DNA from 4 places in the Aneurinibacillus thermoaerophilus genome. Region 1 is predicted to be linked to each of the others. Evidence: riboswitches for the same ligand, from Rfam matches in the RefSeq annotation. Region 1 holds a riboswitch; each other region holds the start of a gene.

Region 1 (4,215 bases):
GGACAAGGTCAACATAGAAGTTACCCAGTTCATTTTTATTGCCAGATATACCGCGAATAAAAGCGATAGCTACTGCAAATCCTGTTGCGCTAGATGTGAACATCGGAAATGTGATGGCCAGCATTTGGGAGAGATAGGACAGTCCGCTTTCTCCGCTGTAGGCCTGCCAGTTGGTATTCGTAATAAAAGATGCTGCTGTATTAAAAGCCAGTGCGCTTGGCATATTATCAATACCATCCGGATTGAACGGCAGATATTTTTGGAGACGTAGTACAGCGTATATGAGTATCATCATAACGAAGTTAGAGAATAGCACAGCGGTCACATACTGTTTCGAGTCCATGGATTGTTCTTCATGCACACCCATTATCCGATAAAATAAACGTTCAACCGGCCCAAATACACGATCCAGTCTGGTTTTTTCATAGCTAAATACGTTAACCAGATAGCTTCCTACCGGTTTGATTAATAGTAATGCAATCAATAGAGTGACAGCTACTTGTATAATTCCTATACTCATTTTCGTTCCTCCTCGTCATCGACATTGGTAGCATTAGAGGTAGCATTAGAATTTTTCGGGTCTCATAAGGACGAAAATTAAATAAACAATAGCAAGGAATGCAATCATGCTAAGTGCAACCATCGATCAATCACCTCCTTATGCTCGATCGCAAAACCAGGCAAATCCCCAAAAAATCAGGAATGATACTACAAATAGAGCGATAGTGATGACATCATGAAACATTCCTCCATCCTCCTTTTTTGGATATCGCGTAGTTTTTTCTAAAAAAAAAAATAGACCGATGCATACCTCTTCTCCGTTTGAAACGCATGATGAAAGAAAACCGGGTGTAATAGACGCCAGTACACCAGAACTTTTTCATTCCATTAGAGGCAACGGATAAAAAAGTTCCCATGTAAGTCCGGTTTATCATGCGATTCACTGCTGGAGAAAAAGCACGATCGGTCTACCTAATGCCTGCCCATCCCTTCTGGTTGGACTTGCATTCTGTCTCCCTGTTCTTTTTCTTGAAACAGTGTTATTTGATTTTTTCAAAAATAAAAAGACCTGCAAAATATAAGAGCGGCTCATTTTACTGGCGGTAAAGCACAATAAAAAAAGACTGCTCAAATAGGCGGTCTCAAGACCTCCTTCGCTTTAGCCGACGAAGTTAGCTGACGGGTAGGATGGCGAAAGAGCGATTCTCATCCCTCCTTACAAAAGTAAGGATTAACCCCAAATACGTGGGTCCTCCGCTTCCGGATGCTCCGGAATTAGGCCGAATTTGCAATTGTTTTATGTGAATCATTATAAGAGGACTGAAACAAAAAACAAAACCCAAAATTTAAACAAAAAATAGCTAAATTACGTTTTGTTAAAATAATAAAATGATAAAATCATTTATATTCTTACTATATCTCCTTATTTTTTACGATTTCTTCGTATTATCTGTTTTTTTTATGTTGAAGCAGGGCCATGCAAGAAAAATATTTTTATTTTATGCAGTGGAGCAAACAAAAGAAAAAGAGTAAAAAAAAGAGAATATAGAAGAAAAGTAAAAGTTTTTTTGAAAAAAATTTAGATTTTCTTCGCTTTATAAATGCTAATCCTTCTTTACAAAAAGTGAACAGCACACATAATATAAATCCATCCCATTGATGTATTTTGAAATGATGGCAATCGAAGTGCTGATAAAAAGTAAATATTCACATCCAACCTGATCGCTGAGTCCCAAATAGGGAACGGGGGAACCAACCGCGGTATTCAAAATTATAAGCCGCACGGGGTGAATCTTGAATAGCAAATTCAAGTAGGGCGACTCTCACGCCCGAATCCGTCAGCTAACCTCGTAAGCGTGTCGAGAGGAGGAACGTTGTCTTGCTATCGTGACAGCTTTGTTTGTAGTGCGAAAAACCGGAAGAAGACATCCTCTTCTTTCGGTTTTTTTTATGAAGAAAAACAGGTAGAAAAAAAAGGGGGGACGTTGTTATGGGACAATCATCAAAAAACAGGATGGAAGCAACGATCAGTGAAGCGTATATCAAATTTTTACGGGAGATTCTCGGCAGAGGACCAAGAGAAACGAAGACATATATTATTAAAGATATGGTGATTGTACGTTTAAAAGAGGTGCTGACCCAGGAAGAAAAGACGCTGGTGAAAATTGAGCGAGGGAAGCCGCTGGTTAAGGAGATGCGGCGTATTTTGCGTGAGTCACACAGCGTGGAAACGGAGGAGATGATTTCACGTATTACCGGTTGTCAGGTGATTTCAAGCCACAGTGATATAAGTACTAAACTTGGGGAGCAGGTGGAATTGTTTATTTTAGATTGTGATTTAGAGAAAATTCTAAAAGTAGATGTAAAATAAAAATTTTGAGACATTTTGCACCGAGAATAAAACAGGAAGGTGATCGCTTTGAACGTAAAAAATTTTATTGATGAGGGCGGCGCTATTATGAACCTCTTCCATGAAGGGGTCGTTATCGTTGATCAGCGGGGAACAGTTTTATATGTAAATGAAGCATGCTCGCGAATCACAGGAATCCCAAAACAGGAGCTCATTGGGCAATATGTAAAAGATGTCGTTTCTGATACAAATATTTTAAAAGTCTTACAGTCTGGTTACCCGGCGCTGGATATTCCAGCGCGTGCAGGAGACAGCGTCGTTATTTCAAATATTGTGCCTATCTATGACGAAACGCAACAGCTTCTGGGAGCTGTATCGATCTTCCGCGATCTAACCGAAATATTGCGGCTGAATCACAGATTGTCAGAAGCGGAAAATACGATAAAAGATCTCCAGCAAAAGTTATCGCTTGCCGATTTAGCTGACGGGAATGATATGCTGATCGGAAATAGTCCTGCCATGAAAAAAATTGTGGAAATTTCTTTAAAAGCAGCGCGGGTTGACTCCACGATCATGATTGAAGGGGAAAGCGGAACCGGAAAAGAAATGCTGGCCCGTTTTATTCATAACCATAGCGAGAGAGCGAAACAGCCATTCGTTGCTGTAAATTGTGCTTCCATTCCGGAAACTTTGTTGGAAAGTGAATTATTTGGCTATGAAGAGGGCGCTTTTTCCGGTGCAAGGCGGGGAGGAAAACAGGGAATGTTTGAACTCGCGGATGGGGGGACATTGTTTCTGGATGAATTGGAGGATTTAACTCCATCTGTTCAGGCCAAGCTTCTTCGGGTGCTTCAATTTAAGGAATTAATTAGAGTAGGCGGAACGAAAACGAAAAAAGTAGATGTACGTATTATAGGAGCCAGCAATCAAAGCCTGGAAAAACTGGTCAAGGAAAAGAAATTTCGTGAGGATCTTTATTATCGTCTGAATGTCGTACGGGTAGAAATTCCTGCTTTGCGCGAAAGGAAAGAGGATATTCCGTTGTTTGTTCATCATATTTTAAAGAAGATGAGACATAAGTTGAACAAAACGGTTAAAAAGGTACATCCAGATGTTATCCGGCATTTGCTTGCTTACCCGTTTCCCGGGAATGTCCGCGAGCTGGAAAATATTCTGGAACTCGCCATTATTATGGATGACAATCAAGTCCTCGATTTGGCTGATTTGCCAGAGCATATTGCTTCCGCGTCATCCGATTCTTCCCCAACCATTCAACTCCCTACTTTGAGAGAAATGGAAATGTCTTTAATAAAAGAGGCAGTAAGCAAATGCAAAAACAAAGCGGAAGCTGCCCAAATGTTAGGAATATCACGGGCTACTTTATACAGAAAAATGGAAGCATATGGTATCTCATGATAAATTTATGTATCATTTTTAAACAAAAATAAGAGATGCTCACTTTGTTTTCTCATTTTGATACATAAAGAAAAACAAAATGTATCATTATTTTACATTTAATCTGATATGAAATCTGAAAATATTGAAAACATAACCTCTTCTTCTTGGTATACTTCTTGCTAATTAAAGAAAGTATCATGACTTCTTCTCTACTCTTGAACGATAATAGGATGTCAATGTATCCAATGGAATGTATACAGTTGTCATCACATTTTATGAAGGGAGAGGTAAAAATGTCGGTAAGCATAAATGGATTACCGGAGCAGGCTGGCAAATTGAAAGCGAATACACCGGTACCGGGCGAGGAAAATACGGCGGAGATGTACCAGGTTTTAACTCCTGAAGGGGAGCTTCGCGAAAGTATCGAAGGAAAAATTGATGAAGCGCTTATGCTTAGGATGTATAAG
Region 2 (4,215 bases), 600 kb from region 1:
AGTGACGAAAGACGCCGCAGCGCTTGCGTTTACACGCTCGGATGATATGGTGCTGGGCGATCTGGCAAAGATGAACCGATTCAGCGAACTTCCCGCCATCATGCGCGCATTTGGTAAGCGTGTGGCGGTGACATGCTCCGAAGGCTGTCATCACCAGATTATCCGGCATCGTGCGTTCGACTTTTCACTTCAACTTCCGGATACGCGTTACGGCTTGATTCTTCCACAAGAAGCAGTGGAAGCATCCGGCACGCCAGAAGCGGAGCGCATCATCAATACATTGCTGACTATGCGGGCAGAGTCGCACCGATTGTACAATGAATTGGTGGAGAACGGCTTAATTGGCATCGCGCCATATGTTGTCTTGAACGCTAACGCGCGCCGATTGCCGTTTTATGCAAACATGTACGGACTGGCCCATTTCGTGACGCTGCGTAAGGAAGAATACGCACAGGATGAAATTCGCAGCGTGGCCTTTCAACTTGAACGCATTTTCCATGATATGGAACATTCTTTGCCTGGATTTGAGATGGATCGGCATTTGAAGAAATAAAAAAGCGCTTAGGGCGTTGGGCTACATGTTTTGTCCGTTCGCTATTCACGAACTTTCCCTTCTTTCTGTTGCTTAATTGCTTAAAAAGTAAACTCGATCGCAAAGCTGTTCTCTAAGCGGAGCACACAAAACATCTTGGTCGCTTAAGACACAAGATAGTTGTGTGCTCTTTTCCACTTTTTAACGGCTTTGTTGCAGTACAAAAGGAAAAATCGCGCAAAAAATCAATCAAGCCCGGGAAGAAGAGGTGAATGGATAAGTTGCTTAACATGAGAACCTAGGCGCTTTTTTTTGCACTCTTAGCCAGATAAAGCGAATATGTTATAAGATACAGTCCCATGAATACAATCGAAATACGATACATGACCGCGTAGCTGGTTGCCGTTGCTATGGTGCCGAGCAGCATAGCACCCGCGCCGATTCCCAGATCAAATCCGGAGAAGAACGTGCCGTTGGCGGCGCCACGCCGGTTGGGTGCCACCCTGTTAATCGTCCACGCCTGTAAGGTCGGCTGAATAGCGCCAAACCCGATGCCGTAGAATACAGAAGCAAGAATAAGTGACAACAAATTATTGGAATAAGATAAAAACAGCAATCCTACAGCTGTGAAGAATGCCCCTGGCAGCAGGATCCATACGTGTCCACGCCGATCAAACAGTTTGCCCGCCACAGGACGGACGATCATAACCATGAGAGCGTGAGTCAGAAAGAACCATCCTACGTTTGTAATTCCTGCTTCTTTGCCGAACAGCGTAATAAAGGTAACAATCCCGCCATATGTAAGCCCGAGCATTATTGCAAGAAATGAAGGAAATAGCGCCTTTACCTCTAACCATTCATCGAGTCGGTTACGATGTTTTGGCTCCGGAGAAGGAACGAAAACAGAAACATCTGGATAGCGAATGATCTGGGAAAGCAGAAAGCTTATCACAGCAAGCAATGTAGAAACAAAAAACAGCATTCCGAAGCCGGTTTTTTCTACAAGCCAGATGCCAAACAGCGGTGCAAGCGCCATCGCCAGCGTAGAAGAAAGGCCATAGTATCCCATGCCTTCTCCACGTCGTTGCGCCGGAATAATGTCAGAGACGACCGTTCCGAAGGAGGTGGTAGCAATTCCCCATCCGATGCCATGAATGACTCGCAGACTTAAAATAAGAAATACGGTTGTTGTCCAGTAGTAACCTGCCACCGAAAGAATGAAAATAAGCAGACCGATAGCCATTACTTTTCTCCTGCCGAGCGTGTCAAGTGCTTTTCCGGCGAACGGGCGAGCAAGCAGAGCGAATACGGTAAAAATCCCGATAACAAGCCCAATAGAGAATTCGTTGCCGCCGCTTTGCTCCACATATACAGGAAGCGTTGGGATTAACATTTGAAAGCTGGTAAACAGAAATAGGTTCGATAGGGTTGTCAATATAAAATCCCGGGTCCAAAGGGCGGGAGAAACGTCAGTTCGCGAGGGAGCTTTCATATGCTCATCTCCTTTTTGAGAATGCTTTACCGTAATTTTACGATAATCTCGATAGAATGTCCTTTCATTATATATATGGTTTTGTCAGAAAACGTGTCTTCTAACCAAGAGGAAGCAGGGGTTTTTGTTTGCGTAAAGTGAATCGAAAGAGCAGGAGCGAGAGGGAAAGGGAGGGGAAAACATGAAGAGAAAGCCTTCGCATTTTGCTATGCTAGAGACGGCGCAAACATGATAGGCATACCGGATAGACCGTGGCAGCGTGTTGCTTGCCCCGTTTCCTTTCATATCGAGTAAACATCAGCTTAATATACAGATATATTTCGATAGGTTGCAAAAAAATTCAACAAAATGTGTCTAAATTGTGAACTTTTTCTTCTAATTCTTCTCTTTTTCGATATAATTCGATAAACTGTAAACGTTGTTAGTGGAAAGAGATAGAAAGAAAAAGATTTCCTTAATTATAAGAGGTGGCCTATTATATAGAAAATTTTACTTGCCGAATCCACAGTAACGTGGAACGGGGGACAATTTATTTTTGGGGTGGATCCGTGCAAGCGGAAAGAGACCTTCTCCTCTTAACCCGTCAACTAACCTCGTAGGCATGAAGGGAGTAAAACTAGGCTATGAAAAAAAAGAAAATTATGATATTTGCGATTTCTGGGACAATCGCTCTTAGCGCTTTGTTTGCGCCTATAGGTACCCGTACAGCTTCCGCAGCCGAAAATTCTCTTGTGGAGATAGCAAAAAGTTTAATAGGAACGCCTTATAAGTGGGGGGGAACCACCAAAAGTGGTTTTGACTGTTCCGGATTTTTGAATTATCTCTTCAAAAGAGAAAAGATTTCTTTGCCGCGTACGGCAGCTGCTATGTATCAGAGAGGAACACCGGTTTCTCGTTCTCAGTTACGTACGGGTGATTTGGTATTTTTCAAGACGTCCCGTCGTGCTCCTGTAACACATGCGGGTATGTATATTGGAGACGGGAAATTTATTCATTCTTCCAGCGGCCGTGGTGTTGCTATTAATGATATTAATGATAAATATTACTGGGGAAAACGTTATGTAGGCGCGAAGCGCATCTTGAAATAAGCGGAGTATTTATTTACATACATCTTGCTATTAACTCCTAACTGCCATAAGGACGGTTGGGGGTTTTTTAATTTTTTACGGATGCCCCCCATAAACACGTTATTTAGCTCGAAGAAAATAATTAAGTGGGAACCATATATTTACTGGTTTGCTAACTTCCGAAGGCCATCAGGATACGTTAGATTGGATGGTGATAACATAAAAAATTACTGGTAGAAATAAAGCGGCGTAAGCAGGCTTTATTTATATGAAAATAGTAAGGGAAAGGTGGGTTTTCATCATGAAACGAAAATTTACCAAGCTAGCGTTGGCTATGGGTTTGTCACTAAGTGTGGTTTCTGTAGCTTCCGCGGCCAACTTCAAAGACTTCGACAACTTTTACTGGGCGAAACCCGCAGTGGATAAATTAGTAGCAGAAGGGATTGTGTCCGGTTATAAAGACGGAACGTTTAGACCAGGCAAACAAGTGTCCCGCGCAGAATTTGTAACAATGGCCAACAAGGCGTTTGGCAAGTTCAATGAAAATGCAATTGTTGATTTTAGCGATGTGCATAAGTATCAATGGTTCTATCAGCAAGTTGCTTCCGCTTATCAAGCAGGTTATGTCACCGGATATCAGGGCAAGTTTGCACCGAATAAGCCCATTACACGTTTTGAGGCGGCAGTTATGATGGCACGTCTGCTAGAACTGGATGTGACAAAAGTCGACACCGCGCAAAAGCTTGATGATTTTAATCAAATACCGGTGTGGGCGGTCGGCAGCGTCTCTGCTCTGGTAGACAAGAAAGTGATGAAAGGATATACGGATAACACCTTCCGTGGAGCTAAATATATTACACGCGCAGAAGCGGCTGTGTTGATTGAACAAGCGCGCGCATATCTCTATGGTAAACTAAAGTAATATTGGTATATTTTGTGGCGTTATACTTCTTCCGGCCTGAAAGCGGTGCTTTCAGGCTTTTTGTTTGCTCCCGCTTTCCACAAAGAAGCTATTCTGTTCGCTCCACTTTGGTAAAAGCGGTGCTGGATAGAATGTCTTTTAGTCCTAGACTGCCGGCTTTGGGCATATATTGCAGCAAGGGGGTGGAAACATGGGAAGGAAG
Region 3 (4,215 bases), 750 kb from region 1:
GTTTGATCTCTCATATATTTAGCGCCGTAGTCAGGTTGTTATGAACATAGGTCAAAACAACTAACTACGGATGGGAGATTATGCGAACAAAACAATCGTATAGAACCTCTGCCGTAGTTAGTTGTTATTACACTACTACGGAAAGAGGCTTCTTATATGAGGAAACAAAGTATTCGCTCGGTTTTGATGATTTTGTTAGGAACGTTTATTTTGGCTTTTGGCTATTACCACATTAATTTCCAAAACAATTTATTAGAAGGTGGTTTTGTCGGTCTTTCTCTTCTGCTTAAGTACGTATTTGACTTTTCACCTGCAATCACAATACTTCTATTTGATCTCCCGTTTTTCATCCTGATTCTTTTCAAAAAAAGTCCGCAGTTTATCTTAAAGACGGCTTTAGGCACGTTTGCTTTTTCCTTATTTTATGAGTTGTGCGAATTGTATTCACCGTTGATTTTTGATTTTAGCCATATGATGGTGCTGGCTTCCGTTCTTTCGGGGATTATCACCGGTTATGGTGCCGGACTTGTCCTGCGCTATGGCGGAACAACGGGTGGAGAGGATTTGCTCTGTCTTTTTATCAGTAAAGGTACCGGTATATCGATAGGAACCGTGTTTCTCATTTTAGACTTAATCGTATTAGGTTTATCTTCATTCTTTTTGCCTTTAGATAAACTTTTTTATACGATTCTGGCGGTTATTGTTGCCGGAAAAGTGATTACCTGGACTGTGCATTTTGGGGAAGAAAAAGAGGGAGAGCAGCAATTGTCTGAGCAGATGATTTGAATGGATAATTTGGTTAGCGAAAAACCCCTGTGCAGGGGTTTTTCGTATGGCTGACATTTAGCAGTAAGATATACACAATAGGGTTGTTCCTACTGTTTTAGACTGGATAACCTTCTTTTGTTTTTGCCATGATATACTTGATGCTTCTTTCTTTTTGTCTTTTCAGGAACTTATGTTACTCTTATCTTAATGAATATGCGGAGCTTCTCAGGATGAAGTGGTTGAACATATAAAGGAGGCTTCATTTTTATGTGGGCGTTAATGGAACTTATAGGGTTTGCGGGACTCATTTTATTTGGGACGTTAGCAATTGTTTCCGTTATGCGAAACAGAGATCCGAAAAACTACATGAAATTAGCCAGTATTTTTTTTGTTATTCTTATTATTGCAATTATACTGGATAGGCAGTTAGAAACACCATTACAGACTCTCCTTCTGTAGTCACTCAACATAAAATCAAATAAAGAAAGCGAACAGACGGCTCAGAATCGGGCCGTCTATTTGTTTTTTTATTGGTTTGAGTTCGCCTATTGAAAGGCTTATCTGACCGTCTATATATGATGTAAGTATATGAAATTAATTACAAAAAGAGGCTTCATATCCACATTTATTATAATGAAATCGTATTCTATGTACGTTATGGTATACATGAAACAAAACATATGCCTAATCCAATTTTGATACACGTTGGAACGGGGGAACCAATGATTTGGGGTGAAACCGCGCATGCGCGGTCGGGCGTCTTTCGACCGAACCCGTCAGCTAACCTCGTCGGCAGATAAGAGAGGGAATCATGAAAAAAAATTTCAAAGCAGTAACAGCAAGTCTATTAACAGCAGGAATTTTGCTTGGGGGAATGGCTGCACCCATGCAGGCAGAAGCTGCAGATATTTCTGCAAAATACGGAAGTACTTTGAATATCAGTAACGAAAGTCGTGTGATTGACAATATTATCAATACTGGCAAAGGCCTGATTGGCAAAGCAAAGTACAGACATGCCTATGTGCCTGGAAAATATATGGATTGTTCCGGTTTTATTTATTATATATTCAAAAAGAACGGAATTAACATAAATACGCTGGATGATGACAAACAGGTAAAGCTTGGCTCATACGTTCCAAAAAACCAGCTAAAAAAAGGAGATTTAGTATTTTTTAGCACTAAGAAAAACAAATGGGATATTACTCATGTTGGTATATATATCGGGAGTGGAAAAATTCTGCATATGGCCAACACGAAATATAATGTTACGATCAGCAGTTTGAACAGTTCTTGGTATAAAAAGTATTATGTAACTGCCCGTCGTGTTGTAAAATAGAAAATATGACTAAGATAAAAACCAGTCTATGTCGATAGGCTGGTTTTTATCTTGATGATTAGGAAAAACTTGCGAAGCATTTGTCCGCGAGTTTTTTCTATCTGGAAAACATATCTAGAACAAAAATGAAGTGGAGTGGATGAGACATGGGAAGAAAGGCGAGCTTGTCTATCATATGGTTTATTTGCGTATGGATACTTGCTGCCTGTAGCACAGGTTCCCAGGACAGTTTTCAAGAAACAAAGGCAGTCGTAAATGTTAACGAGCAGCAACTGCAGAAGGCAAAAGTGGTTAGAGTCGTGGATGGGGACACATTTGTGGTAAATGTGAAGGGAAAAGAACGGAAGATACGGTTGATTCTTGTTGATACGCCGGAATCGAAAGCACCAAACCGGCCGAAAGGATATCTCGGAGAAGAAGCAAAGCAATATACGACGAGGCGTCTAGAAGGCAAGGAAGTTTGGCTTGAAAAAGATGTCCAGTCCACGGATCGGTACGGACGGTGGCTGCGTTATGTATATCTTGATGTGAAAGACGGTAAAGGGGAATTTTTCAATGGTACGCTTGTTAGAAGTGGTCTGGCGCGCCTGGCGACGTTTCCGCCGAATGTAAAATACGTCGACCAGATCCGCGAATGGCAAACGGAAGCGCGGGAAGCGGAGCGCGGCGTATGGAAGAACATTAAGGAAGCATTTCCGGATCGCAAAGTGGAAAAATAGCTGAAACTTTTATAATGTTGCCACGTATAGCATACACGGATAGAAGAATAAGGTTATGCTGTATAACGGATAACAATTATAGCCAGGTATTTTTTGCATAAAATCTCAGGATAGTTAGAATCATTCGGTAAGGAAGGGAGTCGTTGAGATGTTCAAAAAGATGATGGCGAAGCTGGGATTCGGGTCGGCCAGAGTAGATCTGGTACTTCGCAATAGCGAGTTTATACTTGGCGATACAGTCGAAGGAGAGCTTGTGATTCAGGGTGGTGCCGTCGAACAATACATAAAAAAAATCGACGTTCAGTTTATGATGGCCATTCGCACGAAGCAAAACGAATACAGGCAGGCTATCGCTACCATTCCGTTTGCCTGCAATTTTAATATTGGGGCGGAAGAAAGAAAGGTGTTTCCGTTTCGGTATGAATTGCCGAAAGATCTGCTGATTTCAAGCCATACGGTAGCATATTATTTTGTGACCAATCTCGATATTGCAGCGGGGGTAGACAATCAGGACCGCGACTACATTCGCGTTAATCCGCCGCAGCGCTTCCAAAACATTATTGCTGCTTTTGAGCAGTTAGGCTTTCGCGAAAAACATGATTCCCGCAAGTTCAACGGCTACGCACAGGAGTTTGAGTTTTTCCCGACCACATTTTTGCGGGACAGGGTAAAAGAAGTAGAGTTTATCGCTGCTATCGAAGAGGAGCAAATCCGCCTGTTGCTTGAATTGGATCTGCCTTCCTTTGGACATGAGGTGGAAATCAAACACGAAGTTGCGCTTTCCAACGAGCTGCTTGCTGATCCTGCAAGTGTGGCAGACTATTTGCGCGGTGTGATGGAAGAAATGGTAGACAATCCGCACGCGTATCTCCATCAACGCTCAATGATGGAACATGACCATCATCACCACCGTCATGGTGGCTTTGCCGGGGCGATGGGCGGCTTTGCTGCCGGTTTGCTTGGCGGTATGATTTTGTCTGAGATTATGGATGAAGTGATGGACGGTGTAGGAGGGGGAGACGCAATCGAAAGCGCGTTTGACGGCGGGGACGACGGAGGCGGTTTCGGTGACTTCTTCGGTGATATGTTTGACGGTGGAGACGAATAATCATACATGGAAAACGGAAGCCCCGGAACAAATTCGGGGCTTCTTCTCATGCTTTAACTTTTATTTCAGAAAGCGCTCGCCTATGTCCGGGGGCGGTAGCATACATGTTTCTAGCTTTCCAAACCAGCGATAGCGATTGCGAGCAACCCAATTATATATTATATCTCGAAGCGGACGGGGAACCATGATGAATACATACAACAGGGACCAAATTCCGCCTAGTTTACGTGCCACACGGAGCGCTGCGGATGATTTGGTATATGCTTTGCCATTGTCTAGCAGTA
Region 4 (4,215 bases), 120 kb from region 1:
TTTGATATTATGGGCGGTGAATACACAATGTTAGTACAAAAAAGCAAGTTTGTTATACGTACCTTTAAAATCACTGAAAATGGACTATTATATGGTTATAAACGCTTTTTCTTTAAGCATGACAAACTTATTAAATTCGAAGATATTCCTGAAAATCAGGTATCTTTCTCGGTATTCCCTAAAAAATCCTTTATTGCAGCTATCATTTTTACGTTAATAAGTGCCATGATGGCATGGGACTATTTGTTTGCAAGTTCTAACACTGATAAAGCAGAAGCGCTAGACTCTTTGACTTTTTATTCACCTATCTCATGTTTTTTTTGGATAATGTTTTGGTTTAATTATAATACTTATACTTCTTTATCTGATCATAAAACAGACATTGTCTTTTTTGAAAATATTCCTTCGTCAGAAAAAGTACATGATTTCATAAAAGAATTACAGCAAGCAAAAGAGAAATATATTAATCAAAAATACTACAACCATATTCACTATCATAATTTAGAACCTTCTTCTATTTCCGCAGAAATATTTAGGCTATCACAGCTTAAAGAACAAAATATAATCTCGGAAGAAGAATTTAATGAAATAAAGAAAGAGTTAATACAATCTAAGAAAAATGAAGAAAAGACAATTGGCTTTATGCGTTAATCCATCCATTGAAACCTAAGAATCTAAAGCCCCTCCACCTAAACGGGAGAGCACCGAAAAAGTACCCGACTTTTTTCCGTAAAGCGGAAGATGGGTGCTTTTTCTTGTATTTCCTAATAAGCAATTAAATCCCCTAGCTTTATGTCACTAAGGAAACATTTATGAGTTTAACCATTCGTTATAAATGAATCCGTATGTTAAGAAAGTGAATAGTTAAAGTTAACAAAAATAAAGAATGCCACTGGAAATAATCCAGCAGCACTCAGTTCACAGAAAATGCAATCGTTTTTCAGTGCTCTCTCTTTTAAAGAAAAGTGATTTATAAACTAAAAGTATCTGCGTACCTGTGCAAAGTGGCTTTGGCACCATGACGAACTTAGATCGGTGATTTGTACACCTCTACCTGGAGCAGGTGCATGAATCATCTGATTGTTTCCGATATATATTCCTTCGTGATAGCCGCTACGTGATCCCGAATGGAAAAAGACAATATCACCAGGCTGCATATCGGATTTGCTTACTTGGTAGCCTTGTTTCAGTTGTCCGATAGGACCAGTTGATATCGAGATGCCGAAATGCTTGTACACATATGAAGTAAATCCTGAACAATCGAATCCGGTTTGCGGGGATCTTCCTCCATGTACATACGGTATACCGATAAACTGTTTGGCATAATTAGCGATCTGAAGTCCTGTTGCTGACCCAGTAGTTAAATTAGCACTTTGCGTTGGCCTATTGTTTGTAAATGGATCTGTCTGTTGTTTGGTGCTCACCTGGTGAGGCCATGTATATGCTTCGCCTTGCTGTGATTCAACTTGCTGTGCTTGAGCTTGTTGAGGTACCAAGTTACTCATTCCGGTAAGCAAAACCCCAGTCATTCCTGCAATAGTAATCATGCGTTTTAACAAATTATTACACTCTCCCTTTCCCATGCCTCCGAGGTTAGCTGACGGGTTCGGTTGAAAGGTGCCCGATCGTATACACGATTTCACCCCATAAAATGATTCCCCCGTTCCAATTGATGGACTAGGCATTCATTGAATCCTTTCTTACCTTACCGTATAAAGACGAGCGGTACATTAGTAAAGGGATGGGTGTGTCCCCATGTATTTCCGACAATAATGAGTCCCGGTATATGCACATTAAGTTAATATATTAGACTTGCCCAAAAATAAAAAGAACCGAAGATCTTCCTAATTTTTGATAAAATCAAGCTCTGCTCCTGCTTTCGCTTCATATATGTAGTAAAATTTTTTATCAACACAAATCAATTTTCTTGAGGGAATAAAGTGTGTATCATATACTTATAGAGGTGATATTTTCTGGATGGCAGATACACAACGTGAAAAGTTGTTAAGCATAGGAGGAGATTTGATTGAACGTACGCGAGTACCTCAAACGTATTGGTGTTGATATTGAAGACATTCACGCCGATTACCAGTCGCTTCAATTCATTCAAATGCGTCACATGCTGTCCGTCCCGTTTGAAAACTTGGACATCATAAACTCCCGTCCTATTGAAATAAACCTTGAAGCAATTTACCAAAAAATTGTTGTAAGTAAACGAGGAGGATATTGTTATGAATTGAACGGACTGTTAGGTTGGCTTCTACAAAATGTGGGTTTCTCTGTGTCACTGGTTTCTGGCCGGGTTCATCACGGTGATGGTACATATGGCCCTGAGTTCGACCACATGGCTCTTTTAGTACACCTCGAAAAAGACTATATCGTCGATGTCGGGTTTGGTGATTCCGTGCGTAGCCCTCTTCAGCTTTCGGGAGACATTGTCACCGATGTCAGTGGTTCGTACCGTATCACGAGTGAGTCAAATTCCGAGACCTTATGTTTCCAGAAATTAGTGCAGAATGAATGGATTACAGAATTTAAATTCACGAAAAAACCTCGTAAACTTGACGAGTTTTATGAAATGAATCAGTACCAGCAAACTTCTTCGGAGTCTCATTTCACGAAAAAACTTATCTGTTCTCTTGCTACACCTAATGGTCGAATCACTATTTCGGGTGATTCACTAATCGAGACAATTAACTCCATAAAAACTAAACGGATGATTTTGTCTTCCGAAGAAAGAAACGAAATCTTGAAGCAGCGATTCGGAATAATATTATAACCTGATTCCATATGCAGTGGAAAATAATTCTTCCACTACTTCTCCCTTATCTCTCACCTGTTCTCAAAGTGTATCAACATCATCTACATAGAAATTAAAGCATCCAGGGGGAGGATAATTTTCATGCTCCATGATGGCAAACATGGCTCCACTTTCATTTAGTAGCCACCAAAAATAACCCGGCGCAAGGCCAGGTTATTTTTGGTGAAAATTATGTGGCACAAGTGTGTTGTAAATCATACAAACGGGTTGTTTCTGGAAGACCTGTAGCAACGAATCCCGCCACCCATTTAGATAGCGAGATTTTTCTTTAAGACTCTATCTACCATAAACCAAGTAGTTTCCACCAAAGGGAGCCAACTCCTAGCCAAATAATAATATTAATAATTGAGATGGCTAATCCTATAGCCCACCATTTTCCCTCTGATACATAACCAGGACCAAAGAGAATGGGGGCTGGACCAAAACCGTAATGAGTTATAGAACCAAACAGATTACTGAAAAACGCGAGCATTAATGCCGTAAACATTCCCGGTGCTCCTACAGTAAGAGATACCGCAAGAAATGCAGCATACATTGCACTTACATGTGCAGTTGCACTAGCAAATAAATAGTGACTATAAAAATAAGCCATACCTAATACTAACAAGGCTACCATTGGAGACATACCTGATACTAATCCCTGAATTTCCTTACTAAACCAAGAGATTAACCCAAGATTATTTAGTTGCCCTGCCATCATAACAAGTGCGGCAAACCATACAAGTGTATCCCATGCCATCTTCTCACCTTTAACATCTGTCCAGGTTAATACTTGAGTAAGAAGAAGTAAAGACACACCGACAAGCGCAGCTGTAGTAGCATCCACGCCAATCTTTTCACCAAAAATCCACAACCCTAAGACCGTTACAAATACAAAAACCATTCTCTTTTCTGCTTTGCTCATCGGCCCCATTTCTTTTAATTTTTCTATCGCAAATTTTGCCGCGTTTGGTGTTTCTTTAATTTCTGGCGGATAAATCTTGTAGATGAACCAAGGAATAATAAGTAAGCTAATGAGACCAGGGACAATAGCTGCGAGCATCCAACCACTCCAACTGATTTGTATGCCGGCTTCTTTAGCCATTGATACAATAAGTGGATTAGCTGCCATCGCCGTCATAAACATAGCGGATGTCACTACGTTGACCTGAAATGCAGTCTTTATCAAAAACGAGCCGATTTTCCGCTCTGTCCCGTCTTCAGGTTTTGAATGAAATGAATGAGCCAAAGCGGAAATAATCGGAAATACGATACCACCTGCACGAGCAGAGTTACTGGGCATGGCTGGAGAAAGTATAAGGTCAGTGAACGCCAGCGCATATGAAAGACCTAGTGTTTTCTTTCCGAATTTATTCACAAATATATAAGCAATACGAGAACCTAATCCCGTTTTT

What was found. A riboswitch is a leader RNA that binds a small molecule or an ion and turns the genes downstream of it on or off. The one in region 1 is predicted to bind cyclic di-AMP.
Region 2: linked by a shared signal. The riboswitch ahead of K3F53_RS15615 (C40 family peptidase) and the one ahead of K3F53_RS12640 (Na-translocating system protein MpsC family protein) in region 1 are both predicted to bind cyclic di-AMP.
Region 3: linked by a shared signal. The riboswitch ahead of K3F53_RS16350 (C40 family peptidase) and the one ahead of K3F53_RS12640 (Na-translocating system protein MpsC family protein) in region 1 are both predicted to bind cyclic di-AMP.
Region 4: linked by a shared signal. The riboswitch ahead of K3F53_RS13210 (C40 family peptidase) and the one ahead of K3F53_RS12640 (Na-translocating system protein MpsC family protein) in region 1 are both predicted to bind cyclic di-AMP.

What each region holds. Positions count from the first base shown of each region.
Region 1 covers NZ_CP080764.1:2,421,789-2,426,003, reverse strand. The annotation lists gene kdpA (potassium-transporting ATPase subunit KdpA) at 1-514, opposite strand, end outside; gene K3F53_RS19935 (potassium-transporting ATPase subunit F) at 566-628, opposite strand; cyclic di-AMP (ydaO/yuaA leader) riboswitch at 1,147-1,292, opposite strand; cyclic di-AMP (ydaO/yuaA leader) riboswitch at 1,714-1,871, shown strand; gene K3F53_RS12640 (Na-translocating system protein MpsC family protein) at 1,991-2,371, shown strand; gene K3F53_RS12635 (sigma-54 interaction domain-containing protein) at 2,420-3,766, shown strand; gene pdhA (pyruvate dehydrogenase (acetyl-transferring) E1 component subunit alpha) at 4,129-4,215, shown strand, end outside.
Region 2 covers NZ_CP080764.1:3,023,037-3,027,251, reverse strand. The annotation lists gene K3F53_RS15625 (FAD-dependent thymidylate synthase) at 1-553, shown strand, start outside; gene K3F53_RS15620 (MFS transporter) at 831-2,024, opposite strand; cyclic di-AMP (ydaO/yuaA leader) riboswitch at 2,509-2,640, shown strand; gene K3F53_RS15615 (C40 family peptidase) at 2,648-3,112, shown strand; gene K3F53_RS15610 (S-layer homology domain-containing protein) at 3,393-4,013, shown strand; gene yunB (sporulation protein YunB) at 4,204-4,215, shown strand, end outside.
Region 3 covers NZ_CP080764.1:3,168,544-3,172,758, reverse strand. The annotation lists gene K3F53_RS16360 (YitT family protein) at 157-786, shown strand; gene K3F53_RS16355 (hypothetical protein) at 1,036-1,227, shown strand; cyclic di-AMP (ydaO/yuaA leader) riboswitch at 1,440-1,578, shown strand; gene K3F53_RS16350 (C40 family peptidase) at 1,580-2,104, shown strand; gene K3F53_RS16345 (thermonuclease family protein) at 2,251-2,823, shown strand; gene K3F53_RS16340 (sporulation protein) at 2,972-3,931, shown strand; gene K3F53_RS16335 (thiol-disulfide oxidoreductase DCC family protein) at 3,992-4,215, opposite strand, start outside.
Region 4 covers NZ_CP080764.1:2,537,889-2,542,103, forward strand. The annotation lists gene K3F53_RS13205 (SHOCT domain-containing protein) at 28-651, shown strand; gene K3F53_RS13210 (C40 family peptidase) at 978-1,559, opposite strand; cyclic di-AMP (ydaO/yuaA leader) riboswitch at 1,568-1,694, opposite strand; gene K3F53_RS13215 (arylamine N-acetyltransferase family protein) at 2,027-2,779, shown strand; gene K3F53_RS13220 (anion permease) at 3,102-4,215, opposite strand, start outside.